4 regions of the Comamonas koreensis genome follow, and region 3 is predicted to be linked to each of the others. Evidence: predicted binding sites of a transcription regulator. Region 3 holds the regulator's gene; each other region holds the start of a gene.
The links. The regulator LexA, encoded in region 3, represses DNA repair genes until DNA is damaged. The targets are predictions, from matches to a motif close to ACTGTATNNNNATACAGT.
Positions count from the first base shown of each region.

Region 1: a site for LexA is predicted at 2,827-2,844, ahead of F0Q04_RS06490 (VRR-NUC domain-containing protein). Genes of this name have one in related genera too.
Region 2: a site for LexA is predicted at 4,237-4,254, ahead of F0Q04_RS13860 (putative DNA modification/repair radical SAM protein). Genes of this name have one in related genera too.
Region 4: a site for LexA is predicted at 2,779-2,796, ahead of imuA (translesion DNA synthesis-associated protein ImuA). Genes of this name have one in related genera too.

Region 1 is NZ_CP043575.1:1,427,853-1,434,955, reverse strand. It holds gene F0Q04_RS06495 (ATP-dependent DNA helicase) at 1-986, opposite strand, end outside; gene F0Q04_RS06490 (VRR-NUC domain-containing protein) at 983-2,791, opposite strand; gene F0Q04_RS06485 (hypothetical protein) at 3,092-3,577, shown strand; gene F0Q04_RS06480 (hypothetical protein) at 3,574-4,068, shown strand; gene F0Q04_RS06475 (superoxide dismutase) at 4,125-4,751, shown strand; gene F0Q04_RS06470 (ZIP family metal transporter) at 4,812-5,750, shown strand; gene F0Q04_RS06465 (hypothetical protein) at 5,831-6,238, opposite strand; gene F0Q04_RS06460 (helix-turn-helix domain-containing protein) at 6,426-6,710, opposite strand; gene F0Q04_RS06455 (hypothetical protein) at 6,799-7,103, shown strand, end outside.
Region 2 is NZ_CP043575.1:3,055,050-3,062,152, forward strand. It holds gene F0Q04_RS13845 (cation:proton antiporter) at 1-72, opposite strand, end outside; gene panS (ketopantoate/pantoate/pantothenate transporter PanS) at 867-1,820, shown strand; gene F0Q04_RS13855 (TIGR03915 family putative DNA repair protein) at 1,843-2,763, opposite strand; gene F0Q04_RS13860 (putative DNA modification/repair radical SAM protein) at 2,775-4,103, opposite strand; gene F0Q04_RS13865 (tripartite tricarboxylate transporter substrate binding protein) at 4,294-5,274, opposite strand; gene F0Q04_RS13870 (tripartite tricarboxylate transporter substrate binding protein) at 5,423-6,343, opposite strand; gene F0Q04_RS13875 (VOC family protein) at 6,639-7,103, shown strand, end outside.
Region 3 is NZ_CP043575.1:2,697,150-2,704,252, reverse strand. It holds gene lpxK (tetraacyldisaccharide 4'-kinase) at 1-509, shown strand, start outside; gene F0Q04_RS12160 (Trm112 family protein) at 518-715, shown strand; gene F0Q04_RS12155 (hypothetical protein) at 877-1,473, shown strand; gene kdsB (3-deoxy-manno-octulosonate cytidylyltransferase) at 1,689-2,483, shown strand; gene adk (adenylate kinase) at 2,701-3,357, shown strand; gene F0Q04_RS12140 (asparaginase) at 3,455-4,474, opposite strand; gene lexA (transcriptional repressor LexA) at 4,589-5,305, shown strand; gene F0Q04_RS12130 (hypothetical protein) at 5,441-6,028, shown strand; gene F0Q04_RS12125 (FMN-dependent NADH-azoreductase) at 6,453-7,088, opposite strand.
Region 4 is NZ_CP043575.1:4,113,735-4,120,837, reverse strand. It holds gene F0Q04_RS18785 (error-prone DNA polymerase) at 1-480, opposite strand, end outside; gene F0Q04_RS18780 (Y-family DNA polymerase) at 505-2,037, opposite strand; gene imuA (translesion DNA synthesis-associated protein ImuA) at 1,955-2,770, opposite strand; gene F0Q04_RS18770 (MlaD family protein) at 2,940-3,983, shown strand; gene F0Q04_RS18765 (hypothetical protein) at 3,980-4,660, shown strand; gene F0Q04_RS18760 (hypothetical protein) at 4,690-4,929, opposite strand; gene F0Q04_RS24225 (hypothetical protein) at 5,148-5,276, shown strand; gene F0Q04_RS18755 (plasmid stabilization protein) at 5,331-5,651, shown strand; gene F0Q04_RS18750 (hypothetical protein) at 5,706-5,855, opposite strand; gene F0Q04_RS18745 (SDR family oxidoreductase) at 6,025-7,083, shown strand.

The DNA of each region.
Region 1 (7,103 bases), 1.3 Mb from region 3:
AGCGTACGTACCTTGTCGGGCGTCAGCATCGGCTCTTGCGCCAGGGCCTGGGCGCGGGCGGCGGGCAGGCGGTCGTAAAAGCCCTGGGCCAGCGGGCAGGATTCGCCATGGCAGGCCTTGTCCGGGTGCTCGCAGCTTTTGTCGCGCGCCTGCAGGTCGACCACGCGCAGCGGCACCGCGCCCGTCTGGCCCTGCAGCGCCGTCTGCAACAGGCCCAGCGCATGCAAGGCCAGCCGGTGGCCTGTGGTCTTGGCGGTCAGAAAAAACAGCTTGTCCAACCCCTCTTGCGCACTGGCCTTGAGCATGGGGAAGATGGTGGCCACGGTCTTGCCAATGCCGGTGGGCGCCTGCGCCATCAAACAGCTGCCGCCGCCCGCCTGCAAGCCCGCCTGGGCCGTGCGGTACACCGCCACCGACAGCGCCCGCTGCCCGGTGCGGAACTGCGCAAACGGAAAGCGCAGCGCCGCCAGCGCCGCATCCCGCGCGCTGCGGTGCGCGGCCTCGCTGCGCGCCCAGTCCAAAAACAAGCGGCATTGCTGCTCAAAAAACGCCTGCAGCTCGGCGGCGCTGTACGGCTCGGCCAGAACCGTCTCCTGCTGCGTGCCGACGTTGAAGTAGACCAGCGCCACCTTCAAGCGGGGCAGGCCCCGCTCCAGGCACAGCAGGTGGCCGTAGACCTTGGCCTGCGCCCAGTGCAAGGCGCGGTGGTTGTCGCGCACGCTGTCGATCTGGCCCCGGTAGGTCTTGATTTCCTCGAGCTGACCCAGAGCCGGGTCAAAGCCATCGGCGCGGCCGCGTACCTGCAGGTCTTCAAAGCTGCCTGCCAGGCGCAGTTCTGCCTCATAGCCGGCGCCCCGGCGGGCACGCACCAGGCCATGGCCTTCGATGCCTTCAAGCGCCGATGGCGCAGGCGTAAAGCGCAAATCCAGGTCGCCCGCGCGGGCGGTGAACTCGCACAAGGCGCGCACCGCCACGGTGTAGCTCATGCGCCCGCCTCGCGCCACTGCACATGGCAGACGCCCACGGGTATGCCATGGGCGGCGCAGTACTCCAGCCAGCGGATCTGGTTGTCCTGCAGCTTGTCGCCCGGGCCTTTGACCTCCACCAGCTGGTAGCGCCGCTCTTGCGGCCAAAAGCGCACCAGGTCCGGAAAGCCCGTGCGGTTGGCCTGCAGATTGCCGAGCAGGCGCTGGAACAGCAGTTGGAGGTGGGCCGCCGGTATGCAGGCCAGCGCATGGTCCAGCAGCGCCTGCGTCAACGTGCTCCAAAACACAAAGGGCGATTGCAGGCCAGCCTTGTCGGCAAAGCGCTGGCGGATCACCTCGGCGTAGCTGCCGTCGTCCAAGGTCGCCAGACAAGCCTCAAACAGCGCCGCACGCCGCGCGACAAAATCGGGCGCATAGACATCGGCCGGCCCCGCCTGGAACGGATGAAAAAACGCCCCTGGCAAAGGCGCAAAAATCGCCGGCCAGCACAGCAGGCCAAACAGCGAGTTGACCAGCGCGTTCTCGACATAAAACACCGGCGCATCGTCGCGGTGCCAGTGGTCGCGCAAGGCGTATTCCACAGGCATCAGGCGCAGGCCTTCGGTGACCTCGGCGGTTTTCATCGCGTCGCCAGCGCGCAAGGCGGCCTCCAACGCTGCGGCATCGCTCAGCGCATCCATCGCCGCCAGATCGTGTTGCATGCGTGGCATGCGCAGCACCCGGTCCAGCGCCACATCCTCACGCAGCTGCGCCACCTCGGGTTTGAGCGCGCGGCGGCTGGCGCTGCGCTGGCCCAGGTGGCGGCGCAAGCGCGGCAGCATGCGGGCCAGGCGCTGGCTTTCCTCATCGCTCTCGGGCTGCTGCGCAGCGGCGCTGGCCAAGGCCAGGGCCTCGTCAAAGCGCTCCATGCGTTCGAGCACGCGCATGCGGCGGTGGCGTGCGCCCGGGTAGGGGCTGGCAGCATAGGCCTGCTCGGCCAGCGCCCAGCTTTGGCTGCGCTCACAGGCCTGGCCCAGGCGCAGCAGCACCTTGGCATGGCGCTGCTGCAGCCAGGGGTTGGCACTGCGCCAGGTGGTCAACGCGTCCATCAGCGCCTGGCGGTCTTCGTCCTCATCCACCGCCTGGCGCCACTGCTGCAGCTGGCGGTAGCCCTGCACATCGGCGCGGGTCTGGAAGGCGCGCGACTGCGCATCAAAGGCCACCGTCTCGTATTTGAAGATGCCCAGGTCGGCCAGCACAAACTCTGACCAGTCCTGGTGCAGATTGCCAAAGAACATCAGGCGCAGGCCCTCGGCCAGCTCGCCGACGGTGACGCGCCAGGCGGCATGTTCGGCTTGCGGATGCCAGCGGTGGTAGGGCTGCAGCTGCTCTTGGGCTTCTTGCTCGGTACCTGGATCAGACTGCTGAGCCCATTGCGCAAGTTGGGCCAGCATGTCCGCCTTGCGCAGCGAGCGCGCCAAGCCGGCATTGGCAAAGATCTGCAGCAGCTCGGGCTTGGTGTGCAGCGCAAACAGCTCGGCCAACGCCATATCGGCATCGGCATCGATCCAGCCCAGTGCCAGCAAGGGCTGCGCGGCGGCATGTACATCGGGAATCTCGTCGTAGACCAGCTTGTCCGCGCGGAACCAGGGCCCGCGCCGCATCAGCATGCGCACCATCAGCGCCTGCGACGGCATGGGGGCCTGGGCAAAGTCCGCCAGAAACTGCTGCTCCTGCGCGTCCAGCACATCGCCATAGCGCTGCCCCAGCCACTGCAGCGCGCGCTCGAAGTTGTGCAGGTAGTAGTAGCGGTGGGGGGCCAGCATGGGGGTCGGATGCGGTGTGGGTGAGTGATAGCCGATCTGTATTTTTATACAGCTATTTTAACTTTGCCGCCATGTCCCCTTCTGGCCGTCAGGCTCGCGCAGCCGATTGCACTATTCCACTGCTTGCAGGCAGGCCATATACAAATGAGTTTGCGAATAGAAACGATTCTCATTTATTATGTTTTTATTTGACGCTGCCTTGATGCCGAGCAAAGTGTTTTCCGTTTATCCCGTGGAGGCGAGCCAACCGTGCCAAACCCAGACAGTGACATCCATCCGTTGGTGCAGGAGCACGGTGTGATGCTGCGCCACTATGCTGCACTGCAAGCGCGCTGCACGGCCCAGGTCGATGCACTGCGCGCGGAAGTCGAGGCGCTGCGCGCCCAGGTCACCCAGCTGCGGGCTCAGGTCATCATGCGCGACAGCGCCCTCATCTGGGAGCGCGAAGACCGCCTGGTGCACCTGTCGGCCATCGCCAACCGGGCGGCCGTCACGGCCGTGCGCCGCTGTGTGGACCCGGCCGCGACGATGGAAGTGGCCGCCGTGCCCCCGCCACCACCCGATGCCTATCTGCAAGAGCTGGGCCAGCATGCCACCAACCTGGTGATCTGCCAGACCGGCTGCATCAGCCACGGCGGCTACTGGCGCGAGCATGACCAGTGCAAGCGCCTGGGCAGCACCTGCCTGCTGGAAGACCCCCAGGGCTTTGTCCCCACAGAAACCGCCAAGGCCTCGCACGCCTGGGTGATGACGGCGGCCAGCGTGCCCGCCAAGGAGCTGCCATGAGCTCGCGTTTTCCGTCCTCCGTATCGGGCCCGCTGCTGCTGCGCGAATGGGAGCGCCTGACCCAGACCGGCGTGGAAGCCAGCCGCGACAACCGCCCCGAGCAAGCGCTGGCCTGGCATGAGCATGCGCTACGCGTGGCGCACCAGCTGTTCCACGATGCGCCGGCCGGGGTCTGCGCCGATGACCGCCTGGCCGCCTTTGTGGTCGCGCATCTGAACCTGGCCGACTGCTTCAACACCTTGAGCCAGCCGATATCAGCGGGCGAGTGCATCAACTGCGCCCACCACCAACTGCTGGCCTTGACGCGCGACGACCATGCCAGCGCCGACCTGCGATCGGCCGCCTGCAAGCACCTGCACCACACCTTTGCCGCCTTGACCGAGCACCACAACCGCTGCGCCGCCCGCGAGCGCGAGGATGCGATGGAGCGGCAGGCCCACAGCGTTCCCATGCCTTCGGGCAACCCGCCGCCGGGCACGCTGCTGCACTGACAGCCGCCGCACCGGCATTGACCACCCTGTTCTCCACTCAACAACTGACACACGATATGTCCTATACCCTGCCCAAGCTGGCCTATGCCTACGATGCCCTGGAGCCCAATATTGACGCCCAGACGATGGAGATCCATTACAGCAAGCACCACCAGACCTATGTGAACAACCTCAATGCGGCGGTTGAAGGCACGGAGTTTGCCAACCTGTCCATCGAAGCGTTGGTGGCCCAGGTGGAATCGCTGCCCGAGAAGCTGCGCCTGCCCGTGCGCAACAACGGCGGCGGCCACGCCAACCACAGCCTGTTCTGGGAAGTGATGTCGCCCAGCGGCGGTGGCCTGCCCCAAGGCGATGTGGCCCAGGCCATCGATGCCGACCTGGGTGGTTTTGACGCCTTCAAGGATGCCTTCACCAAGGCGGCACTGAGCCGTTTTGGCAGCGGCTGGGCCTGGCTGACAGTGACGCCTGCAGGCAAGCTGGCGGTGGAAAGCAGCGCCAACCAGGATTCGCCACTGATGAAGGGCATTGGCTCGGGCAACACCCCCATCCTGGGCCTGGATGTGTGGGAGCACGCTTACTACCTGAAGTACCAAAACCGCCGCCCTGAATACATTGCCGCTTTCTACAATGTGGTGGACTGGGGCGTCGTTGCCCGCAAGTACGCCGCTGCACTGGGCAAGTAAGTCACTCCCTTCTTCGAGCACGCGAGCACGCACATGACCCCAGGCAACCAACCGATGGAAATGGACAACCAGCCCGACCCGCGCGATGACGGATCGCGCAGCACCGCCAGCCCTGCGCCCAAACCGGCGCTCAAGCTGCAAACCCGCATCGGTCTGTTGATCTGTGCCCTGGGGGTATTTGCGCTGGCCGCACTGATCTGGGATGGCTTGAAAAACCAGCCCTCGGTGCGCAACGCGTTGCTGGGCGGCTGCATGGCCGCGCTGGCCACTGCCTTGGGCACCTTGCCCGTGCTGCTGGCCCAGCGTCCGTCGGAACGCACACGGGACACTCTTTTTGGATTTGGCGCCGGCGTGATGCTGGCTGCCTGCGCGTTCTCGCTGGTCATCCCCGCATTGGATGCCGCACGCGCCTCCAACCTGATGGGCGGCAGCGCCTGGGCTGCCGGCGGTGTGGTTGGCACCTCCATCCTGCTAGGCGGCCTGGCCCTGCTGGCCATGGACCGCCTGCTGCCCCACGAACATTTCATCAAAGGCCGCGAAGGCGCCAGCGCCCAGCAGCTGCGCCGCACCTGGCTCTTTGTGTTTGCGATCATCCTGCACAACCTGCCAGAAGGCCTGGCCATTGGCGTGGGCTACGCCGGCAATGAAGGCATGCGCGCCAATGCGCTGGCCATCGGCATCTCTATCCAGGATGTGCCCGAAGGCTTTGTCGTTGCCGCCGCGCTGCTGGCCGTCGGCTACAGCCGAGGCTTCTCCGTCCTGCTGGGCATTGCCTCCGGCCTGGTCGAACCCCTGGGCGCCGTCGCCGGCGCCGCCATCATCGGCAGCTCCGCCCTGCTCCTGCCCTGGGGCCTGGGCTTCGCCGCCGGCGCCATGCTCTTCGTCATCAGCCACGAAATCATCCCGGAATCGCACCGCAAGGGGCATGAGTTTTTTGCGACTACGGGGTTGATGGTGGGGTTTGTTTTGATGATGGTGTTGGATACGGCGCTGGGGTGAGGGGGTAGCGGGCGCGTTAGAGATACGCGTCAATACTGCACGCGGCGAGCTAAATGGCCCAGCGGATTTAGGGAAGATTGCTAACTCGCTGCGGTTGCAGCTAAGCCCGTCTGATATTTGAAGAGGCGCAACTCATGCTTGGCCCTAGATCGCTTATGCAGCAGTTCCTCAATGTCCAACACCCCAATATCAACACCATAGATGTCGTTCAGGTTGGTTGAAAGATCCTCAGCGACGAACACTTCGTCGAGATCGAAGATACCAATCGCTTCGAAATGTGTTCGATCGCCGGGCCCTTCGTGGTTCGCATCGCTCAAGCCAGGGAGCATGTCCAAAGCGCGGCTGTATGCCGCCTCTGGGTCGCCGGCTGCGAACATATGCAATGCGAGAAAGTGATGTTCTTCAATGCGAAGAACCTCGTACGGTGGTTGATTGTTCAACCAAAGGTTTTCCTCCTTTATGAGGAAGTGAGCCACATACAAAGGCATAAGTGAGGTGCTTTCAAGGGAGAAGGTTTACGGCGAATTTACGCTCCAATCGAGGAGAGCCTCTATCTCTGCTCCTTAACAGGAAAGAACAGGCAAAGGCACCAGATACACCGGGCTATCTGACTTTCTCCACGCTCGCTCGCACACGCAGTTTTCCGCAACCCAACGCTGCGTAGTCTGCCCCCTTTTAGCTTCGGCTTCTCGTCTTCTTGCTAGCTGCGAATAGGTTGCTATCCCGTCTTTCGAGGTATTCCGCAAGGACCTCCAACGGTGGCACACCAAGCGCCTCCGCGAACTCCACCAATTCCACAGCATCAATGCGCCGCTCGCCACGCTCGCACTTGGACACAAAAGTCTGCGTGTTACCAAGACGCTGTGCCAGCTCCACTTGCGACACGCCCATACGCTTGCGCGTGGCAGTGAGAACGGACAGTAAGAGCTGGTAGTTGGGATTGTGGGTGGAGCGGTACATGGTGGATGGACATGAAACTGCTCACAAGTTAAAGTCCGTTCTGGAATAGTCTGAAATGGACTATTTCTGCAACCAAACCGCCCTCTGAATGCTTGCAAGCACGCCACCCGAGCGTCCGCATTTATGCATCAACCTGAAAGGATTTATTGCTATGGAGCACGAGCACAAGCTCCTTGTCGTGACCGATGAAGTCGTCAGTCAAACTTCCTTGGGTGAAGGCCTTATCGAAGCTGAAGTGCTTGATCCCTCTGGTTCCGGAGTGGATGAGCAGGATGATGCTCGCATGCACCAACAAGCGCTGCGACGGTTCAGGCCTACACAGCTATGGATCTGTCTGCTGTTTTTCTTTGAAGGGGTCTTGGGAGTGTTTGTTGTTGGCTGGCCGGCGCTGAT
Region 2 (7,103 bases), 360 kb from region 3:
AACCAGCACGCACCAACTCATCAAGGGGCCCACACTGTGTTCAAGCCAGCCGCCGATCTGCGGCAGCGGCATGGAAGATGCTGCTTGGGGTGGCATATCTGCACCCTCCTCCAAAAAGTGTGTCCTGCATGCATGGCCGCAGGGCACAGAGCTGTAGATCGCCTGGCAGTGCCGCTGTCTGACGTGGCCAGCTTCAAAAGCCAGACCGTGGCAGGCACTGCGAGGCAGGGGATGCACCAGCGTGGTGCCCAGGCACCTTGTTGCACTTATGCATCAGATCGTTAACCAATCTCAACAACTTTACTGGATGATCTGCCGATTGCCACCACAGCATGCCGGCGCTGGGCACAAAAAGCCTTCAGTCCTACAATGCAGGCCGCATGAGCCGCTCTTTTTACCAGGCAGGTGTGCCGAGCACCCAGCCCTGCATTGGCGCCCAAGCGTGCTATTTGGAACGTAGCATGCGGTGGGTACAAAAGATGCCAGCATCCCATCGGTAAGCTGCACTGGCAAGCCCGGTGCCCGCACCTGCCCCAGCACCGCCAGGCAGTGCGCGCCAATATCCGACTGCGCAGTGATGCCACCCCGCCGCCCGCCCCAACCAGTTGCAGCCGTAACCGTATGATCGCGGCTCTGATGCGGCCAGCCACAAGCTCCCAGCGCCTGCCCGCTACCCACCGGTAGCGCCGCGTTCACCGCCCTTTTGCTGCCCCGGTCCGCTATCCCTGGTCGGGCACCTTGCCCGGCGGACGAGCGTGACAGCGCAGCCGCGACCACGCATCAGCCACTCCCTGCTTTTTGGCCCCTGTGCATCCGGATTTGTCCCTCCGCACAACCTGGGGCCCGTTTTTGGTCTGGATATATCCGTGCTTGCCTTGTTGACCCGTCTTTTCCCCGTCTGGGCGGCTGTGATGGCGCTGATCGCCTACAGCGCGCCCTCGGCCTTCCTGGGCTTCAAGCCCCATATTGCCCAGCTGCTGATGCTGATCATGTTTGCGATGGGCGTGACCCTGCGCGTGGCCGATTTCAGCCGCGTGCTGCAGCGCCCGGCCCCGATTGCGGCGGGTCTGTTCCTGCACTACCTCATCATGCCGCTAGCGGCCTGGCTGATTGCCAAGGCGCTGAACATGCCGCCCGAGCTGACCGCAGGCATGGTGCTGGTGGGCAGCGTGGCCAGTGGCACCTCTTCGAATGTGATGATTTTTCTATCCAAAGGCGATGTGGCGCTGTCAGTGACGATCAGTGCGCTGTCGACCCTGGTGGGGATTGTGGCCACGCCGCTGCTCGCGCGCCTGTATATCTCGGCCTCGATCGACGTGCCGGTCAGCGCGCTTTTGATGGAAATTGCGCAGATCGTGCTGCTGCCCATTGGCCTGGGCCTGCTGCTGAACCATTTCTGGCATGCGCAGATCAAGCGCGTAGAGCGCCTGCTGCCGCTCGTATCGATGGTGGCGATCTTGTTGGTGCTCTCCACCGTGGTGGCCTTGAGCCGTGACCGCATTGCTACCGTCGGCGGCGTCGTGCTGGCGGGCGTCATTGCGCACAACCTGATCGGCTACCTGGGTGGCTACTGGGGCGGTCGCCTGCTGGGCTTTGACAAATCGGTCTGCCGTACCCTGGCCATTGAGGTGGGCATGCAGAACTCGGGCCTGGCAGCCAGCCTGGGCGCCAAGTTCTTCAGCCCCATGGCCGCGCTGCCGGGCGCCATTTTCTCGGTCTGGCACAACATCTCTGGCTCGCTGCTGGCCGGTTACTGGTCCAGCCGCCCCACGGGCACGGCCAATGACCATGTGCGCCGCGAAGACGTTTCGCTGCACTGATCTTGCAGATCCGCAGGGCTGATCAGGCGCGCTCCGCTGCTGGTTGCGCCGCCAGCATCAGCCCGGTGCGGCTGCGTGCGCCTGCGACCAGGCCGCTGATCAGCTGCGTCTCGGGCAGGTTCTTCCAGTAGCGGCGCGGCATTTCGCGCAGCATGGCCTGCTCCTTGAGCCGCGCCGGGTTGAAGGTCGATTGGTAATAGGCCAACCACAGCGCCTCGCCCGCATCGGGGCCCGGTGCCTGGGCTTGCGTGGCGCCAGGCCCCCATTGCAGGCATTCCTGGTCCCAGAGCACGCTGCAGCCTGGCGTCAGAATCGCCCAGCGCATATTGCTAAAGCGCTCCCTAAAAAAGCCCGAGGCCGCGCGCACGATGTGGTGCTCGGGCTCGAACCAGGCCACATGCAACGGTGCGCCCTTCTCGTCCTGCGCGGGCCGAAAGCGCACAAAGGCATGCATCTTGTGGATCTCTCGCCCCACCGCACGGGCCAGGCGTTCGATCTCGCGCCAATCGGCATCGAGCGCATCGCCTGCCAGGCTGGGCATGCACTGCAGCCGCCACAACCAGCGGTAGCACAGCATAAAGCGGCCCGGGTTGCGGTGGCAGCAGGCATGGCGCAGCACAGCCAGCTGGGGTTTGCGGATATGCACCGGCTGGCCGGGTGCAATGGTCAAACGGTCCAACGCATCGGGGGTAATAACGCGGGCCGGCGCATCGGCAACCCAAGCACCGGCAGCCGCAGCATGGGCTGCCCCAGCGTCGGCTGCCCCAGCATCCGCAAACAAATCACCATCCTCGGCCTGGGTGGACAGTTCATCCGTCCAGCGCCAATGCACCACCTCGGGCGCTGCGCCCAGGGCCAGCAATACCCGCGCCGCTTGGCGAAAGCCGGCAAAGTCGTCCGGTGCTTCCAACATTACGGTCAAGCTGTCGTTCTCTGCCTGCATGCCGGGCCTCCTCAAAACAGCGCCATCTGCGCGGCAGCCGCCAACTGCATACCGCTGTGCCGGCGCTGCACCGCGCCCTGCCCCATCTGGGCCAGCAGCTGTTGGCGCAAGCTGAGACTGTCGAGCATGGCCAGCGGCGGGTGGTAGTCATCCAACTCGACAAAAGGCAGCACCTTGCTGGTGGCAACGCGCAGCTGCTGCAGATCGGCCAGCCGCAGCCGGCGCACCCGGCGGGCAGCGAGCAGGCGCTCGACACTGCCTACGCCCAAGCCCGGCACCCGCAGCAGCCATGCCTTGGCCGCACGGTTCAGGTCCACCGGGAAATGCTGGCGCTGCGACAGCGCCCAGGCGAGCTTGGGGTCCAGCTCCAGATCGAGCATGCCGCCGGCGGCTGGCGCAGTGATCTCGGCAGGGCTGAAACCGTAGAAGCGCATCAGCCAATCGGCCTGGTAGAGCCGGTGCTCGCGGATCAGCGGCGGCGCCTGCAGCGGCAGATCGGACGATGCATCGGGGATGGGGCTGAAGGCCGAGTAGTAGACGCGGCGCAGGCGCTGGCCGGTGTAGAGCGCGCTGCTGGTGCGCAAGATGGTGGCGTCATTGGCACTGTCGGCGCCCACTATCATCTGTGTGCTTTGGCCAGCGGGCGCATAGCTGGGCGCTGCGGCCCGGGCTGCCTGGCGCTGGCGGGGCAGCGATACCAGCTTGCTGCCCTGCTGGTCTTGCGTCTGCTGCCGGGCCAGCTCGATATGTTCGGCCACCTGGTGCATGGCCGCGGCAATACCTACGGCATCCTTCTCGGGCGCCAACTGCTGCAGGCCCTGCTGGGTGGGCAGCTCGATATTGATGCTGAGCCGGTCGGCATAGCGGCCTGCCATGGCGAGCAACTCAGGGGCAGCATCCGGAATCGTCTTCAGGTGGATATAGCCGCGAAAATCATGGTCCTCGCGCAGGCTGCGCGCCACCTCCACCAATTGCTCCATCGTGTAGTCCGACGACTGGATGATGCCGCTGGACAAAAACAGGCCCTCTATGCAGTTACGGCGGTAAAAGTCCAAGGTCAGGCCCACCACCTCTGCCGCGCTAAAGCGGGCACGCTGCACATTGGAGCTTTTGCGGTTGATGCAGTAGCGGCAGTCGTAGATGCAGAAATTGGTCAGCAGAATCTTGAGCAGTGACACGCAGCGGCCATCGGGCGTATAGCTGTGGCAGATGCCCATGCCCTCGGTCGAGCCCATCCCCTTGCGGCCCAGGGAGTTGCGGGGCTTGCTGCCGCTCGACGCGCAGCTGGCATCGTATTTGGCGGCATCGGCCAGGATCTGGAGTTTGGTGAGGGTTTGCATAAATACTGTGTATATGTACAGTATTCTAGCAAAATCTCCTCGCGTTCACCAAGATGGGAGTGATCCTCCTTGGGAGCGCGCCCCTCCGGGACGCATGGCGGCGCTATTCAGACCGGAGTAGTTTTCTGCAAATACTGTATATAAATACAGCTTTCAGGAAAACTGCCCCCAGACAGCCATCACAGCCCCATCAAGCCTGCGGCCCCAGCTTGGCCAGAACGGCCTTTTCCTTGACGGTGGACTCGGCGGCAAACTTTTTGTAGTCGGCGCTGTTCATGTAGATGGGCAGCATCTCAAAGCGCTGCAGCATGGCCTGGTAGCTTTCCATCTCCATCGCTTCCTTGAAGGCCTTGTGCAAGGCCGCTTGCACATCGGCGGGCATGCCCTTGGGGCCCACCAGGCCAAAGGGCGAGTACTGCGTGGTCGGCAGGCCCAGCTCGATCAAGGTGGGGGTGTTGGGCAAGGTCGGCAGGCGCTTTTCGGTCCAGACGTTCAAGGCGACCATGCGGCCCTGGTCCACATAGGGGATCACGGCGCTGGTGTCGGCCGCGACCATCACCTCACCCGCCATCGTGGCGCGCATCAGCTCCGACGAGCCCTTGTACGGTACATGCACGACATCCAGGCCCAGCTGCTGCGCAATGATGGCCGAGGTGACATGGGGCGAGGTGTAGGTGCCGGTATTGCCCAGCGTGAGCTTGCCAGGATTGGCCTTGGCCCAGGCCACCACGTCCTGCCAGCTCTTGAGCCCGGACTGGGTGCTGGCCACCATGCAGAACGCATAGCCGGTGACATTGATGATGTAGCTCAGGTCCTCCACCGGGTTCCATTTGAGGCCGGTGGTAAAGGGCAGGCGCATCACGCTCATCGGCAGCTGGGCGATGGTGTAGCCGTCCGCTGCGGTGTTCTGCAACTGGGTAGCGGGCAGAGATCCTGCCGCACCCGGGCGGTTTTCCACGACAATCGGCTGGCCCAGCACCTTGGCGGCGTTCTCAGCGAGCTGGCGCATCGTCAGATCCGTGGGGCCGCCGGCCGGAAAAGCCACCACCAGCTTGATCGCCCGGGTGGGAAAGGTCTTGCTGGCATGGGCCAGCGATGCGCCCGCCCCCATCCATGCACCAGCTGCCGTGGCAGCCCCCGCTTGCAGCATGCTTCTGCGCGTCAACACCATCTCTTTGTCTCCATTTCAGTCTATAGGCGACAAAGAGTGTAGAAAAGCGCTCCCAGGCACGGGGACGCATGGGTGACATGGTCGGCAGCCCGTAAGGATTCTGACTGCGAACCGGCCTGCACTGGCCGGCGAGGCCGATGGCGACGCCCTACTCTACGGTCGCGCCCGACTGCTTGACCGCTTTGCCCCATTCGGCAATTTCGCTGGCGACAAAGCGGTCCATCTCCGGGCCACTGGTCGGCGCGGGCTCGGAGCCCCGGTCGAGAATGAACTTCTGCATCTCGGGGCTGTTGAGGATGGCCACCGTCTCTTGGTTCAGCTTGTCGACGATGGCTTTGGGCGTGTCCTTGGGGGCCATCAGGCCCAGCCAACCGACCGCCTCAAAGCCCTTGAACTCCGGCAGGCCGGATTCAGCAATCGTTGGCACCTGGGGCAACTGGCTGGAGCGTGTGGCTGACGTCATCCCCAGCGGCACGGCCTTGCCAGCCTGGATATTGGCCAGCGCGGCTGTGACTGAGTCGACCATCAACGGCACCTGGTTGCCCAGAAAATCCGCCTGGGCCGGGCCGCTGCCCTTGTAGGGAATATGTTCGATCTGCAGCGAAGCACGGGCCTTGACCATCTCCGCGCTCAAGTGCTGGGTGCCGCCAATACCGGCGCTGGCATAGCTCAGCTTGCCCGGCTCGGCCCGCGCCCTGGCCACCAGGTCGTTCATGCTCTTGATGCCGCTGGCCGGGTTGGCCAGAAAGACAAGCGGCACCTTGGCGATCAAGCTGATGCCGACCAGGTCCACTCGGGGGTCAAAGTTCACCTTTTTGTAGAGCGTCTGGTTGACTGCCATTGCACTGCCCGCGACCAACAAGGTATAGCCGTCGGCGGCGCTGCGGACGACCTGCTCGGAGCCAATATTGCTGCCCGCGCCGGCCTTGTTCTCTACCACCAGCGGCTGGCCCAGCTTTTGGCCCAGTTTCTCGGCGAGCGCGCGGGCAAAGATATCGGTGGCCTGACCCGGTGGGAACGGAACGATCAGTTTGATGGGCTTGTCCGGGTAGGCAGCGGCTGCTGGCATGGCAGCGGCGGCCAAGCTGGCGGCAATGGCCAATGCGGCGGTAGTGGCAAACGCATGGGGGGTCATGGGGTGGGTCTCCTCAAGAGCAGCAGGCGCTGTGGCAGAAAGTGCCGATGCGCTGCGCAGGCTTTTTCTAGCCGGGAATCTTCGCCCATCCTGACTCGCCTTGGCCGCCTCGCCTGTCACCAAGACAACTGCGAGTGGGTGGCGCCTCGCATGTACGCATCGATCAGTTCTGATCGATACGGCACGCAGGCCGCTATCATCGGCGCTCTTATTGTTCACAGCGTATGCCATGTTTTTTGGAATCAGCCACCTTGTCCTTCCCTGCAGCGATCTGGAAAAGGCCACGCATCTCTGGCGCGATGTGATCGGCTTTGCCGCTGCGCGCAGCGGCGAGGGCTATGTCGATATCGACACCGGCAGCGCTCTGCTGCGGTTGCTGCAGGTGCCCAAGGTGGAGTCGCAGACGAGCCTGCGCCTGCAGGTGGCCGATGTGGCCCAGGCCTACCAAAGCCTGCTGGCGGCAGGCAGCACCTCACGCTATGCGCCGATGCGCACCCCTGAACTCGAAGAAATGGCCTGCGTGAGCGATGCCGATGGCCATGCCATCGTGCTGTGGCGCGCCTTGACAGAAGACGAATGGGGCTTTGTGCCCGAGCTGCCCAAGCAAGGCGAATGGACCGCCGATGCCGAGGACCTGCTCCAGCGCCTGCTCGCCCATGTACCGGCGTTCTTTCGCATGCTGGCCCGGCGCAAG
Region 3 (7,103 bases):
AGCCCTGGCCCAGGCGGCTGGACATTGCGCTCTACGCCGGCCCAGCGCCCCAGCAGCTGGCAGCCACTGGTGCAGCGGCCTGGCCGCTGCAGCGCAGCCTGGCCTGCTATGCCGTTGGCCAGGATGGCCGCCACCATGCGCTTGCCGATCTGCGCGGCCGGCCAGTGCATGCGCTGGCCGCCATTGCCTATCCGCAGGAGTTTTTTGCGATGCTGCAAGCCCAGGGCCTGCAGCTGGCCCGCAGCGATGCACTGCCCGACCATGCCCCGCTGGACGACCCGGCCTGGCTGGCAAGCCTCGGAATCGCCGCGACCAGCGCACCTACAATAGGTGCACCCGATGCACCCGTGCTGCTGTGCACCGAAAAGGATGCGCACAAGCTCTGGCGCATTGCCCCCCATGCACTGGCTGTGCCGCTGGAGGTCGCCATCGACCCGGCCTTTGGCCAGCATGCCGATGCACTGCTGCGCCAGCACCAGCCCGCATCGCCCCCTGTTAAGAAAGACTGATTGCTGCTATGGACCCGAAACTGCTCGAACTGCTGGTTTGCCCCGTCACCAAAGGCCCCCTGCGCTATGACCGCGAGCGCCAGGAACTGGTCTCGCGCAGCGCGCGCCTGGCCTACCCGGTGCGCGATGGCATGCCCATCATGCTCGAAGGCGAAGCGCGCCCGCTCAGCGACGAAGAAATCGACGCTTTAGCTGCGGCAGATTAAGGTTTGATGAAGTTGCGGCCCCACCGGGGCCGGCATGGCCGTCCGCACAGGCAAACCCCAATAGCGGTTTGGTAAAAAAAAGACACAATTTGCTGAAATTTTAGGCACAGCGCCTCCGGGCAGGCCTTGTGGATTGCATCCATTTTTTTCAGCACATTGCCATGCATACCCTGATTCTCAAGAAAACCGACAAAGGCATGGAGGCGCTGCGCGCCCGGGATCCCTCGTTGCCGCACCGCATGCGACCGGCCTTCATCATGTTTGATGGGCAAAAAAGCATTGAACAGGTGATGGCGCTGGCGCCCTCGGCAGGTGGACAGCTGCAGGTGCTCGAAGACATCAAGCAGCTGCTGCAGCAAGGCCTGCTGGAGCTTTTGCGCCCCAGCGACGCAGGCCAATTGCCCGCGAGCGCCAGTGCCATCATTGACAACCTGACCGACCCTGCGACCACGCCGCCACCCGCTGCTGCAGCCGCCCCAGTTGCCGCGCAGACCGCAGCCAGCAATGCAACTGCTGCCATCAGCAACCCCAGCGAGCGCTATATCAAGGCCTATGCCGCTGCCAGCCAATTGGTCAGCGGCCTGGGGCTCAAAGGCTTTCGGCTGCAGCTGCAACTGGAAAAAGCCCAGGGCTACGACGGCCTGGTCGCCGTCCTGCCCAAGCTGCGCGAGGTGATCGACGCCAAGAAACTGCGCCCCATCGAGGCCATTCTGTTTGGCAGCAACGAGACCAATACGCCTGTCAAGCCTGCACCCTGAGCGCGGGCGCCGCAGCAGCGGCGACTGCCTGGGTAGGTGGCTTGTGGCTGTCGGGCCTGGCCGGCGGCGACTAGCTGGGCGCACCTGGCCGGCCGCACCTAGTCGGCTACACCTCGCTGGCAGCGCCTGGCCGGCCGCACCTAGCCGGCCGCACCTCGCCGGCCACCCTCCTCGCTACAATTTAAGTTGGCTTCACTCTCCTCTCCTTTAGCACCATGGCATACGCACCCGCGCCGTTTACTGTCTTGATTCCTTCGCGCATGGCCTCCTCGCGCCTGCCCAACAAGCCCCTGGTCGATATCGCCGGCCTGCCCATGGTGGTGCGCGTGGCCAAACGCGCGCAGGAGAGCGCCGCCCAGCGCGTGGTGGTGGCTGCAGATGACGAGCGCATCATCGACGCCTGCAAAAAGCATGGTGTGCAAGCGGTGATGACCTCGCCCAAGCACCCCAGTGGCAGCGACCGCCTGGCCGAGGCCTGCAATGTGCTGCAATTGGGCGGCGATGACATCGTGGTCAATGTGCAAGGCGACGAGCCCTTGATCGCGCCGGCGCTGATCGATGCGGTCGCGGCGCTGCTCAGCGACCGGCCCGAGGCCAGCATGGGCACGGTCGCGCACCCGATTGCTGATCTGGAGTCGCTGCTCAGCCCCAATGTCGTCAAGGTGGTGCTCGATGCACAGGGCCTGGCCAGCTATTTCAGCCGTGCGCCCATCCCCTGGGGCCGTGATTTTGTGAATATGGCCTGGTGGAAGAACCCCGGCACCACCGGCACGCCCGGTTTTGCGCCGCTGCACCATATGGGCATCTACAGCTACCGCGCCCAGTTTTTGCATACTTTCCCTACGCTCAGCCAGGCCCCGACCGAGCAAATCGAGATGCTCGAGCAGCTGCGCGCGATCTGGCATGGCCACCGCATCGCCGTGCATGTGACGCGGCAGATCCCTGGCTCGGGCGTCGATACGCCCGAAGACCTGGTGCGCGTGCGCCAGCTGCTGGGCGCGGTGATGTAACCCGCGTGCCTACCCTGCACCGCGACGGCCACCGATGCAAGCGCACCGTAAGCTAAAAGGCGCAGCATGCCTGTCTCGCGCAGCCGAGACACGGTATTGGTGCCAGTTCGCTGACAATCCCCTGATGCGTGATATGCTCAAGCCCAGTTTTTTTGTGTAAAAGCGGGCTTTAGTGCCCGCTTTTGCCGTGCAAGTTTTTTATTCTCCAAGGACCGTCATGAAATTAATTCTTTTGGGAGCACCCGGCGCCGGCAAAGGTACGCAAGCTGCCTTCATCTGCCAAAAATACGGTATTCCCCAGATTTCCACCGGCGACATGCTGCGTGCTGCCGTCAAGGCTGGCACGCCGCTGGGCTTGCAAGCCAAGGCCGTGATGGACGCCGGCCAGCTGGTCAGTGACGATCTGATCATCAATCTGGTCAAGGAACGTATCGCCCAGGCCGACTGCGCCAATGGCTTCCTGTTTGACGGCTTCCCCCGAACCATCCCCCAGGCCGACGCGATGAAGGCCGCCGGTGTCAAGCTCGACTATGTGCTGGAGATCGATGTGCCGTTTGAGGCCATCATCGAGCGCATGAGCGGCCGCCGCAGCCACCCCGCTTCCGGCCGTACCTACCACGTCAAGTTCAACCCGCCCAAGACTGAAGGCCTGGACGATGTGACCGGCGAGCCCCTGGTGCAGCGCGAAGACGACAAGGAGGAAACCGTCAAGAAGCGCCTGGATGTGTACAGCAACCAGACCCGCCCCTTGGTGGACTACTACAGCAGCTGGGCCGCCCAAGACCCGGCCGCCGCCCCCAAGTACCGCGCCATCAGCGGCATGGGCTCGGTCGAAGAGATCACGCAGCGCGCCATTGCCGCGCTGCAGGCCTGATAAGTCGCTCAGACTTATCCGCACAGCCACTGTCTTGCGACAGTGGCTTTTTTAATGCCTGCTCATGCCATCAGCAGACCGGCATGCGGCGGCTGCTTTAGGCCTTGGCTTGGACCTGCGCCAGCGCCAGTTGCAAGCTGACCCGGCATTTGTAGGGCGTCAAGGCCACCGCCAAGTCCTTTTCCAAATCGGCCACTCCAGGCAACACCGCATCGCTGATCACACCATCGCTGCAGCGGCTGCTGCGCCATACCGGCAGACCTTGCTGGCGTGCGCGCGCTATCGCCTCCAGAAGCAGCTCATGCACGGTGCCATTGCCGGTGGTTGCCACCACCAGACCGTCGATGCCCTGGGCGTGCAGGGCGTCCACCAGCCCGGGGCGCATACCGGCATGGCTGGTCACGATCTCCACCCAGGGCCAGGGCTGGCTGGCGGGGGCAGGCAAGGCGGCCAGCCACTGGCTGCCGGTGTAGCCATCCGCTGCGCCTGGTGCCGGCGAGGCATAGCCCTGGCGCAGGCGCACGGTCACGCCATCCACCCAGCCCAGGGGCCCCTGCTCGCCCGATGAAAAGGCCAGCAAACGGTGCGGATGCACCTTTTGCAGCCAGCGCGCGCTGTGCAGCTCGCCGCCGCCCGTCACGGCCACGACCTCGCGCAGCAGCGGCTGGCCATCCGCAGCCAACGCCGCAGCGGCGGCCACGGCGTCCTTCAGGTTCTGCGGGCCATCGGGCATCAAGGCATTGGCCGGGCGCATGGCACAGGTCAGCACCACGGGCTTGGCCAGGCGCCCTAAAGCGCAATGCAGGAACCAGGCAGTCTCTTCGAGCGTATCGGTTCCGTGGGTGATAACAACAGCACGCACGGTCTCATCGTGCATGGCCGCATCGCAGCGCTTGAGCAGCGCATGCCAGACCTCGTCATTCATGTCCTTGCTATCAATTTGCGCTATCTGCACCGCATCCAGCGGGCCTGCCGCCGCAGTCTCAATACCGCTCACGCCCGCCAGCAAGGCCGCGATGGACAGCTGGGCCGCGCGGTATTGGCCGGGTTTCTCGGCGTCATCAGCCATGCCGGCAATGGTGCCGCCGGTGCCGATGATCAAAATTTTTGGCTGCAAGGCTTGCCTCCTGCAAAAAACTGGTTAAAAATACAGGTACTGGATTGATATACAGGTGTTGGGATGCACAGTGGCTTTGCTTCTGCCCGGCACCGCAGATCACACGGAGATCTTATGCGAGACCATCCCAAACTGACCGCGCGCCAACAAGAAATTCTGGACCTGATCCAGACCGCCATTTCGCGCACCGGCGCCCCGCCAACGCGCGCCGAGATTGCCAGCAAACTGGGCTTCAAATCGGCCAATTCGGCAGAAGACCATCTCAAGGCGCTGGCCCGCAAGGGCGTGATCGAGCTGGTCAGCGGCACCTCCCGGGGGATTCGCCTGCAAAGCGATACTGTGCGCTCTATCAATGCCGCACGTGGCACGCGCTTTTCGTCGCCGCTGGCAGGCGTGTCCAATGCCACGGCCGGCCTGGGCCGTGTGGTGCAAGAGCTCGCCCAGCTGGCCCTGCCGCTGATTGGCCGCGTCTCGGCCGGCTCGCCCATCCTGGCGCAAGAGCATGTCGACCAAACCTATACCGTGGAGGGCGGCCTGTTCCAGCAGCAGCCCGATTACCTGCTCAAGGTGCGCGGCATGTCGATGCGCGATGTCGGCATCATCGATGGCGATCTGCTGGCCGTCAAAGCCACGCGCGAGGCCCGCAACGGCCAGATCATCGTGGCGCGCCTGGGCGATGATGTCACCGTCAAGCGCCTCCAGCGCACCAAGGACGGCATTGAACTGCTGGCCGAAAACCCGGATTACCTGCCCATCATCGTGCAGCCCGGCGAGCCCTTTGAGATCGAAGGCATTGCCGTGGGCCTGATCCGCAACACGATGCTGAACTAGGCCTAGCGGCCCCCTCGGCCCTCCCTTTTCTGCGCAACCCCAGGTAGCGGGCGTTGTGGGCTCTTGGCCCACAGCCCTGGGGGATGCGCTCGCCCTGCGCAATCCTGCTGTTACCCGTATACCAAGGAGTCTCCTATGCTTGTAGCAGATGCATTGCGCGCGCTTGCGCCTTTTTCCCTCGTCGCCGGCCTGCCCTGGTTCCAGTCCATCCAGCGTGCCATTGTGCGCAGCAACCGCCGCCGCCCCGGCCATGGCGCCGCCAATGACGGCCAACTGGCCGCCCAGGTGCACTGCTTTGCCACCGCGTCCTCTGCCGCTGTACAGCGCGGCGCCGCCCAGCAGCTGAGCTTGCTCGATGGCCCGGTAGCTCAGTCCAGCGTGGATACGTCAGGCGCGGATACCTCCTGCATGGACACGCCCCGCGTTGACTCGCCTGCCGATGGTGCACCAGTGCAGCGCCCCATCGACCGCATCCGCCTGCCGCGCAAACCCGCTGCGCGCCGTCGCCTCTCAGCAGCTGCGCAGTCCCACACCCGCCCCTTCCTGTCGGTGCAGCGCTGCAGCGCCCAGGCCGCCAATGATGCGCCCATCAAGATGTACTGGGCCCAACCGGCCAGCCTGCACCGCCAAAAAGGTATGCGCTGGGCCATGTCGGGCAGCATGGCCGATATCTGTGCCGAGCTCGAGCGCCTGGAGCGGCTGGAACATCTGCACGCGGTCTAAGCCGCCGCCCAGGGCGGGGATCAAGTCTGGCCCCCAGCATGCGTTGAACGCCGCAAACAGGGCCAGACTAGCCGAAGGTTTGCGCATGGGGCTCAGCGTCCCCGGCGCGGCATCTTGCCGCAGGCAGACCCGATTGCCGCTAGGTGCGGCCGGCTAGGTGCGGCCGGCTAGGTGCGGCCGGCTAGGTGCGGCCGGCTAGGTGTGAGCAGCCAGGCAACAGCCTACCGGAGGGTTTCCAGAACGACGCTGAGATAGTCTGGGCAACATGCAAGACAGGTGCAACGGCAGTACAGACCTGCCCAGTCCAGCAGCACCCCTCCCTGCCGTCCAGGCCAGGCCTTGGTGGTGCAAGGCCCATGCGCTGGGCACCCCGCGCTGTCAGCCATCGCTCCCTGCTGCCCACTTGCACCAGCTACGCGTGCTGTCAGCGCGCAGCAGCGACCACCTCCAGCGCCTGCTGCTTGAAGGGCGCCAGCTGCTCCCGCAAGGTATCTCTTGCGCTATCCACCGCAGCGGCGACGGCATCGGGGCCAAATACCAGGCCTTGCAGCAATACAAAATGCACATTGCGGATGCCGATGGAGGCCAGCGCATAGCGCAAGTAAGGCGTCAGAAAATCTTCCTGCCGGGCCCGGGGGCCCGTGTGGAAGCCGCCCGAGCTCACCAACACCAAGGTGGGCCGGTCTTTCATCAGGCCGATCTTCCCTTCAGGCGTGGATGCAAAGCTGCGGTGGATGCGGATCACATGGTCCAGCCAGAGCTTGAGCGTGGCCGGCACCGCAAAGTTGTGCATGGGGGTCAGAATCATCAGCAGATCGCTGTCTTCCAACTCCTTGATCAGCGTTTCGGACCAGGCCAGCGCCGGTGCATCCGCGCTCGCATTGGCGGTGATCGCCAGCGCATAGTCGCGGCTGATCGGCGGTATCGGGGTGGCCACCAAGTCGCGCTCGCGCAGCGGCTGCTGCGCCAGGCCCAACTCGGCGAGCATATCGGCCGCCAGTTGGTAGCCATGGCTGGCCTGGCCATGGGGGCCACAGTTCAAGAGCAAGGTACGGGTCATCAGTCGTCCAATCGT
Region 4 (7,103 bases), 1.4 Mb from region 3:
AAAGTGCTGCTGCAGCCAGGCGGCCTGGGCCTGGGTTTGCGCCGGGCTGGCCTGGCGGCTGGGGGCCAGCAGCAGCAGGCAGTCTTGCAGCGCGCGTGGGTGGATGGCCGATTGCGCCAGCGCATAGCTGCCCTTGGGCGATTTGCGCCGCAGTTGGGTGATGAGGGCGCAGAGGTTGCCATAGCCATGCAGGTTGCAGGCCAGTGCCACCAGGGTGAAGGCGGGCGCGGCCGCATCGCTGGGCTGCACCTCAAACTGCGCGCCCACGATCAGCGGCAGCCCGCAGTCACGCGCTGCGACATGGGCGCGCACGATGCCGGCGAGCGAGCATTCATCGGTCAGGGCCAGCGCGCGGTAGCCTTGGGTATGGGCGCGGTCGACCAGCTCATGCGGGTGGCTGGCGCCGCGCAGAAAGCTGAAATTGCTCAGGCACCACAGCTCGGCGTAGTGGGGGATGGAGAGTTTGGGACGCGTGGCCATGGCTCTAGACGGGTGCGGCGCTGCTCAGGCAAAGCGGCCATGCAGAAACCAGGCGCCGCTGTTGGCGGACAAGCGGGTGTGGAAGATCCACAGCAAGCCGGCATGCGGGCTGTGGGCGACCCAGTAATCACGCAGCGCGGTGTGGGCGGTTTGGGTGATGGGGGCGGGTTGGGGCGGATCTTTGCGGTGATCGCTGTGATCGCTGCCGGGGGCCGCCTCATCGATGTGGGTGTCGCCATCCGAGTCGGCCGCCGGCAAAAAACCAGGGCTGCGGTGCCACCAGCCGCCTTCGATGCGCTGCGGGCCCAGCAGCAGCTGCAAGGGGCCGTGGTAGAGCGGCCGGCTCTGGCTGTCCTGCAGCAGTTGCAGGGGGGTGGGCAGCAAGAAGCTGGGCTGCGCAAGGGGCGGCACATGCAGCGGTGCATGCAGCCGTGAATGGGGCTGTGCAGCGGGCGGGGCGGCCTTGGCCTTGCCGGCTGGCTGCGCGGGCAGCCACTGCACCTGCCACTCGGGGCGGTGGTCGGGCCGCAGCAGCGGGCGCTGCACCTGGTCTTCGCCCAGGCGGGCGGTGATGCGTTCGAGCACCTGCTCCAGGCTTTCGCCATCGGCGGTTTTGTCGGGCAGCAGGCTGGCACTGCGCTCTTGCAACGCTTCGGGGGCATCGGCATGCAGGCGCAGCTCGCCGACAGGGGCTTGCAGCTGCACATGGGCCAGGTGCTCTTGCAGCAGGCGGCACAGGTGCTGCAGATCGCGCGTGGTGCTGGCGGTGTGGATGGTCAGCTCACCGCCATCGCCTACATGGCGGGAGCGCATCGCATCATGGCACCAGCACAGCCGAAAGCTGCGTACGCCCGCCCGCTGCGCCGCCAGCCAGCCGCACAGCTGCAGCAGCAGCTGGCGCGCGCCGTGCATCAGCGCATCTGCCTGGTCGATGCGCATGGGCAGCTCCAGCCGGGCATCAAAGCGGGCGGGCAACTGGATCCAGGGGTAGCGGTCGGGCAGCAGGCCATGGGCCTGGTCAAGGGCTTTCAGGATGTCCGTATCCATGCGCCGGGCCAGCGCGCCCCGGGGCAGCGCATGCACGGCGCCCAGGCTCTGGCAGCCCAGCTGGCTCAGCAGCTCGGCATGGCGGGCCACTGCATCGATGGCCTGCAAGGGCAGGGGCGCCAGCATCTGGGGCAGCGGCTGGCCCATGCCGTGGCGGATGCCGCAGCGCGCCAGCGCAATGGCCGCCAGGCTGGTGGGGGCCCAGCTGATGGCCTGCACGCCCAGCTGCCGGCTCTCGCGCAACAGGCGCCGGGCCAGTTGCTGGCGGCCGCCAAACAGGCGTTCGCTGGCCGAGAGCTCCAGCACCAGGGCATCGCCAAACACACTGTCCGAGGGCACGCAGGCCAGGCGCGGCGTGAACTGCTGCGCCCACAGTGCCAGGCCTTGCATCTGGGCCGTGGGCGTGGCGGGCGCGGCTGGGGTGGCCTCAGTGCTGCAGGCTGGACTGGGGCGCGCGCTGGCGGCGGGGTGGGGGAGTTGGGGCAGCAGGGCGGCCCAGATCGCTGTCATGGTCTGGCAAGAGGATGGCTCGGGTCGAGTTGGTGGAAGGAAGGGTGGCTGGCTGCGGCACGGTGCCGGGCCACAGGCGCGCGGGCAGCACGGCTTGCAGGCTGGGCGGCACGGCGGGCAGCTCCAGCGTGCCCTCGTGCACAGGGCCCCGGCGTTTGAGCAGCTCCAGCTGCAGCGACCAGGGCTGGCTGCTGCGCACCAAGAGGCGCAGTGGCGCCGCCGAGGCCTGGTGCCGGCTGCTCTCGGGCCGGAACACAAACACCAGGCCTTCAAACTGCTGGGCGCTGATCTGCAGGCGGCGTATCTGCTCGGGCTGCACCTGGGGCAGCCAGGCCAGCAGGGCGGCTGCGGCATTGGCCCGGAGCAGCTGCTCCAGCGCCCAGAGCTGGTCTTGCGGGCGGCTGCCGTGGATCCAGACCAGCTGCCCAGGCGCCAGGCCGCTTTGCGCCAGCCCGCTGGCATGGGGCGGCAGCGGCGGGCCCAGTGCGATGACAGGTTTGTGCGCTGGGCACTGCTGCAGGGCCATGCCGGTCAGGCGCCATTCCAAGGTGCCCGCCTGGGGCTGCAGCACCTCCGTCAGGCCCTGGCTGGGCCAGCCTTTGCCAGGCAGCTCGGCATCCAGCGCATCCCACCCAGTGGGGATGCCCGCCATCGGCGCGCGCACCAGGTGGTCGCCGCGCCAGAGCTGGGCGGCCACCGTGGGCGGCAGGGACAGGGCATCGAGTTTAGGCATGGCAAATAACTGTATATATGTACAGTATAAGAGCTTGCGCGGCTGCGATGTGTAACAAGCGACGGGCAAGCAGCGGGCGACTGGGCTGGAAAGTGAGTGTCTGCCTTTCAAAACAACCCATTGCAGCTTTGTTTTGAAGCGGGCAGCCAGCCGGGTAAGATCGCGGTACATGCAAATACCAGAACCCCACGACTCTGCCGACCGCCCCGCGCCGCCGTCTTCTGCCGCCTCTGCGCGGCGTATGGCCGTGGTCGATGGTGTGGCGGTAGACGGCCTGGCGCCGGTGCCGCACCTGGAGCGCAAGGCCGGGGCATTGCTGCTGTTTACCTTGCTGCTGATCCTGGGCTCGGCCTTCTACCTGATGTATGCGCGCGGCGTGTTTGAGCCCAAGCAGTCGCTGATCCTGACGGCCGATGACTCCGAAGGCGTCTCCATTGGGCTGGACATGACCTTCTCCGGCTTTGCGATCGGCAAGGTCAGCAAGATCGAGCTGGCGCCCGATGGCACGGTGCGCATCCATGTGGATGTGCCCGAGAAAGATGCACACTGGCTGCGTAGCAGCAGCGTGTTCACCTTGGTCAAGGGCCTGGTGGGCGGCACGACGATCAAGGCCTACTCGGGCATTCTGGACGACCCGCAGCTGGAGGACGGCGCTGTGCGCGCGGTGCTGTCGGGCGATGCGACGGCCGAGCTACCCCAGCTGATGAGCAATGCCCGCCAGCTGCTGGAGAACCTGAACATGATGACCTCCGCTGGCTCGGCCTTGGGCGGCACCCTGGAGCAGCTGCGTGACCTGAGCACCAAGCTCAACGGCCCCAGCGGCGCGCTGGGCGTGGTCATGGGCGGCGACGCCGAGGCGCGCAAGATATCGCAGACCCTGGACCGCACCAACCAGCTGCTGGCGCGGCTGGACGGCCTGGCCAAGAATGCCGACAAGCAGGTGTTTGGGGCCGATGGCGTGATGCCCGAAGTGCGCGCCACGGTGCAGCAGCTCAATGCCGTGCTGGGCGATGTGCGCGGCAGCCTGAAGAAGGTGGATGCGGTGCTGGTGGAGGCCCAGGCCGTGGGCGCCAATGCAAAGGATGCCACCCACCAGCTGGGTGATTTGCGTGCCGATGTGGAAGCCAACTTGCGCAAGGTGGAAGGCATGCTGACCGAGCTGAACCGCAAATGGCCGTTTGCCAAAAAGGATGCCGAGGTGCGACTGCCATGAGCGCCATGATTGCCATCACCACCCGCCTGGCCGCCGCACTGCTGGCTGCCGCTGTGCTGGGCGGCTGCGCCAGCGGCAAGAAGGCGCCCGACTGGGCGATCAACGAACAAGGCGCTGCCGAGCGCGCGACCGATGCCTACCTGTCGGGCAACAGCCGGGTGGCCGATGCCGAATGGCGGCGTGCACGCGATGAGGTAAGCCGCACCGCACGGCCCGATCTGCTGGCCCGGCTGGAGCTGGCGCGCTGCGCTGCGCAGGTGGCTGCCTTGGATGCCGCCCCTTGCACAGGCTTTGAGGCCGTGGCCCAGGATGCCGCCGATGCCGAACAGGCCTATGCGCGCTATCTGCAGGGCCAGCTGGCTGCCGGGGATGTGGCGCTGCTGCCCAAGGCCCAGCAGGCGGTGGCGCCGCTGGCGCCTGCGCAGGCAGCCGCTGCGCTGGCGGCGATAGAGGACCCGCTCTCGCGCCTGGTCGCTGCCGGGGTGTTGGCGGCGCGCGGGCCGGTGCCGATGGCGGTCGTCACCCAGGCGGTGGACACCGCTTCGGCCCAGGGCTGGCGCCGTGCCGTGATGGCCTGGCTGATCAACCAGCAGCGCCTAGCGCGGGAGCTGGGCGATACGGCGCTTGCCGAGCAGGTGCAGCGCCGGCTGGATCTCCTGCAGGCAACGCAGAAATAAGACCGCAGGCGCTCAAGCGCTGCATTCACTCACATTGACTGGCTCGTCGTCGTATCGGGCGCTGGCTCTGGCTGCGTGCCGGGGTAGGGGTGCTCGGGGTTGCCTGGGTAGGGGTGCACCGGCTCGCTTGGGTAGGGATGCTGCGGGTTGCCCGGGTAGGGATGCAAAGGGCTGGGCTCATACGTGCCCGGCTCACCAGGCGCCGGCTGGGGCTGGCCCGGGATAGGGGGCTGGGTATGCGATTGGCTGGGGTCGTAGGGCTGGGGCATGGTCGTTCTCCTGCTGCGGCATAGACAGCGCATGCAAAAGCCCAGTGTTGCAAGCGCTATGGCTGCGCTGTGTAGGCCTGGGGAGCGCGCAAAGGTACGCGCATCGCCGTTACGCCCTGTGTAAAGCGGAACAAGCGGCAGCAAAGCGTTTTTCTGACAGGCAGCGCCTTGCGCCAGGGCTAGGCTGAAAGCATTGACTCAGCCCTCGGAGAACCCCCATGCGCCATCTGCCCCCTGCAAACCTTGCGCTGGCTACACCACAAGCGCAAAAGCCAGTCCCCACCACCCCCAAGAAGCCCCAGCCCGGTGGTGGAGGCCCGCCTGCCGATGGTGATCCATCGCAGTAACCCCCATCCACCCTGAGCCACCCCGCCTCAACGCAGCACCCAAGGAGATTTGTGATGCCCCAAGGAGATAAATCCGCTTATACCGATAAGCAAAAACGCATGGCCCGCCATATCGAGAAAAGCTACGAGAAAAAAGGCGTGTCGGAAGACGAAGCCGCTGCACGCGCCTGGGCCACGGTGAACAAGGCTACCGGCGGCGGCAAGCGCTCCGGATCGGGCCGGGGCAAGGCCACAGGGCCGGGGTCGCAGCTCGCAGCCGCGCGCTCGGCAGCGGCCAGAAAAGCCGCAGCCAGCCGCAGCCCCGAAGCGCGCTCCGCATCGGCCAAAAAGGCGGCGGCTACCCGCAAGCGCAATGCCGCTGCCAAGAAAAACTGAGGATGTAAAACAGGCCAGCCACCGGGTGGTGTACTGGCCTGTTGCGTTGCCCGTTTAGACGGGTTCCGGATCTTTCACCGGTGGTTCATGCCCAGGTTCCTCGATCGGCAAGGTGCTGTCCGGCGGATCAATGGGCTCGGGCTTGGGCAGATCCGGCGGCGGTGGCGCCACCGGCGGTTGAGGGGGCGTAGTAGGGGTTGGCATGGCGGCCTCCTTTCTGCCTTGTTTGTACTGCGCGCTGCGACGGCCGTATGTCGGACAAGCTTGTCAGCGGGTAAGCGCATGTAGGGCGGTCGAGATTGATGTAGCAGCGGTGTGCCGCTGCGGTATGTCGTTTCATTCTTTTAGAGTTCAAGATCCAAGGAGTTTCAGCATGAGCCCATCCACCAGCAAGTCCAAAAAGAGCGCCAGCAAGAAGCCTGCGGCAGAAAAGCGCTCGGTCGAGGAAGTGGTGGCTGCACAGCAGCGCATCCAGCATGCGCAAAGCCAAAATGACGCTCGGGCCAAGGCGTCCAAAAAAGCCAAGAGCAGCAAGGACGATAAAACCCGTAAAAAGACCGCACCCGGCCCCGGCCACGAGGTACCCACACCGCCGATGCCTGGCAAAAAGCTGGCCAAGCCCGGGCATGAGAAAGCGCTCGATCTGCAACCGCTCTACCTGGCAGACAACTACCGGGGCAGCGGCAAGCTCGAGGGCAAGACGGCGGTCATCACCGGCGGCGACTCGGGCATTGGCCGGGCGGTGGCCGTGCTGTTTGCCCGCGAGGGCGCGAATGTGGCGATCCTCTACCTCAATGAGCACGATGATGCGAAAGAAACCTGCCGCCTGATCGAGGACGAGGGCCAGCAGAGCCTGGCAATCTCCGGCAATGTGCAGGACCCGCAGTTTTGCGACAAGGCCGTCAAGCAGGTGCTGAAAAAATTTGGCGCGCTCAATGTGCTGGTCAACAATGCTGCGTTCCAGCAGCATGCGGCCGACATTGAGGACCTGAACACCGAGCGCCTCGACGAGACCTTTCGCACCAATATCTTTGGCTACTTCCACATGGTCAAGGCCGCCATTCCGTACCTGCAGCGGGGCGATGCGATTGTGAACACCGGCTCCGTTACCGGCCTGCGCGGCAGCAAGCAGCTGCTGGACTACTCTGCGACCAAGGGCGCCATCCATGCGTTTACTAAAGCGCTGGCGCAGAACCTGATGGAGCGGGGCATACGGGTGAATGCGGTGGCCCCGGGCCCGGTGTGGACACCGCTGAACCCGGCCGACAAAAACCCAGAGGACCTGCGCAAGTTTGGCGCTGACACGCAGATGGGCCGGCCCGCCCAGCCCGAGGAGCTGGCGCCCGCCTATGTGTTTTTGGCCTCCCAGGCCTGCTCCAGCTATATCTCCGGCATTGTGTTGCCGGTGACGGGGAGCGTCGGCGAATCCTGAGCGAAGGCTTGCGGATGCAG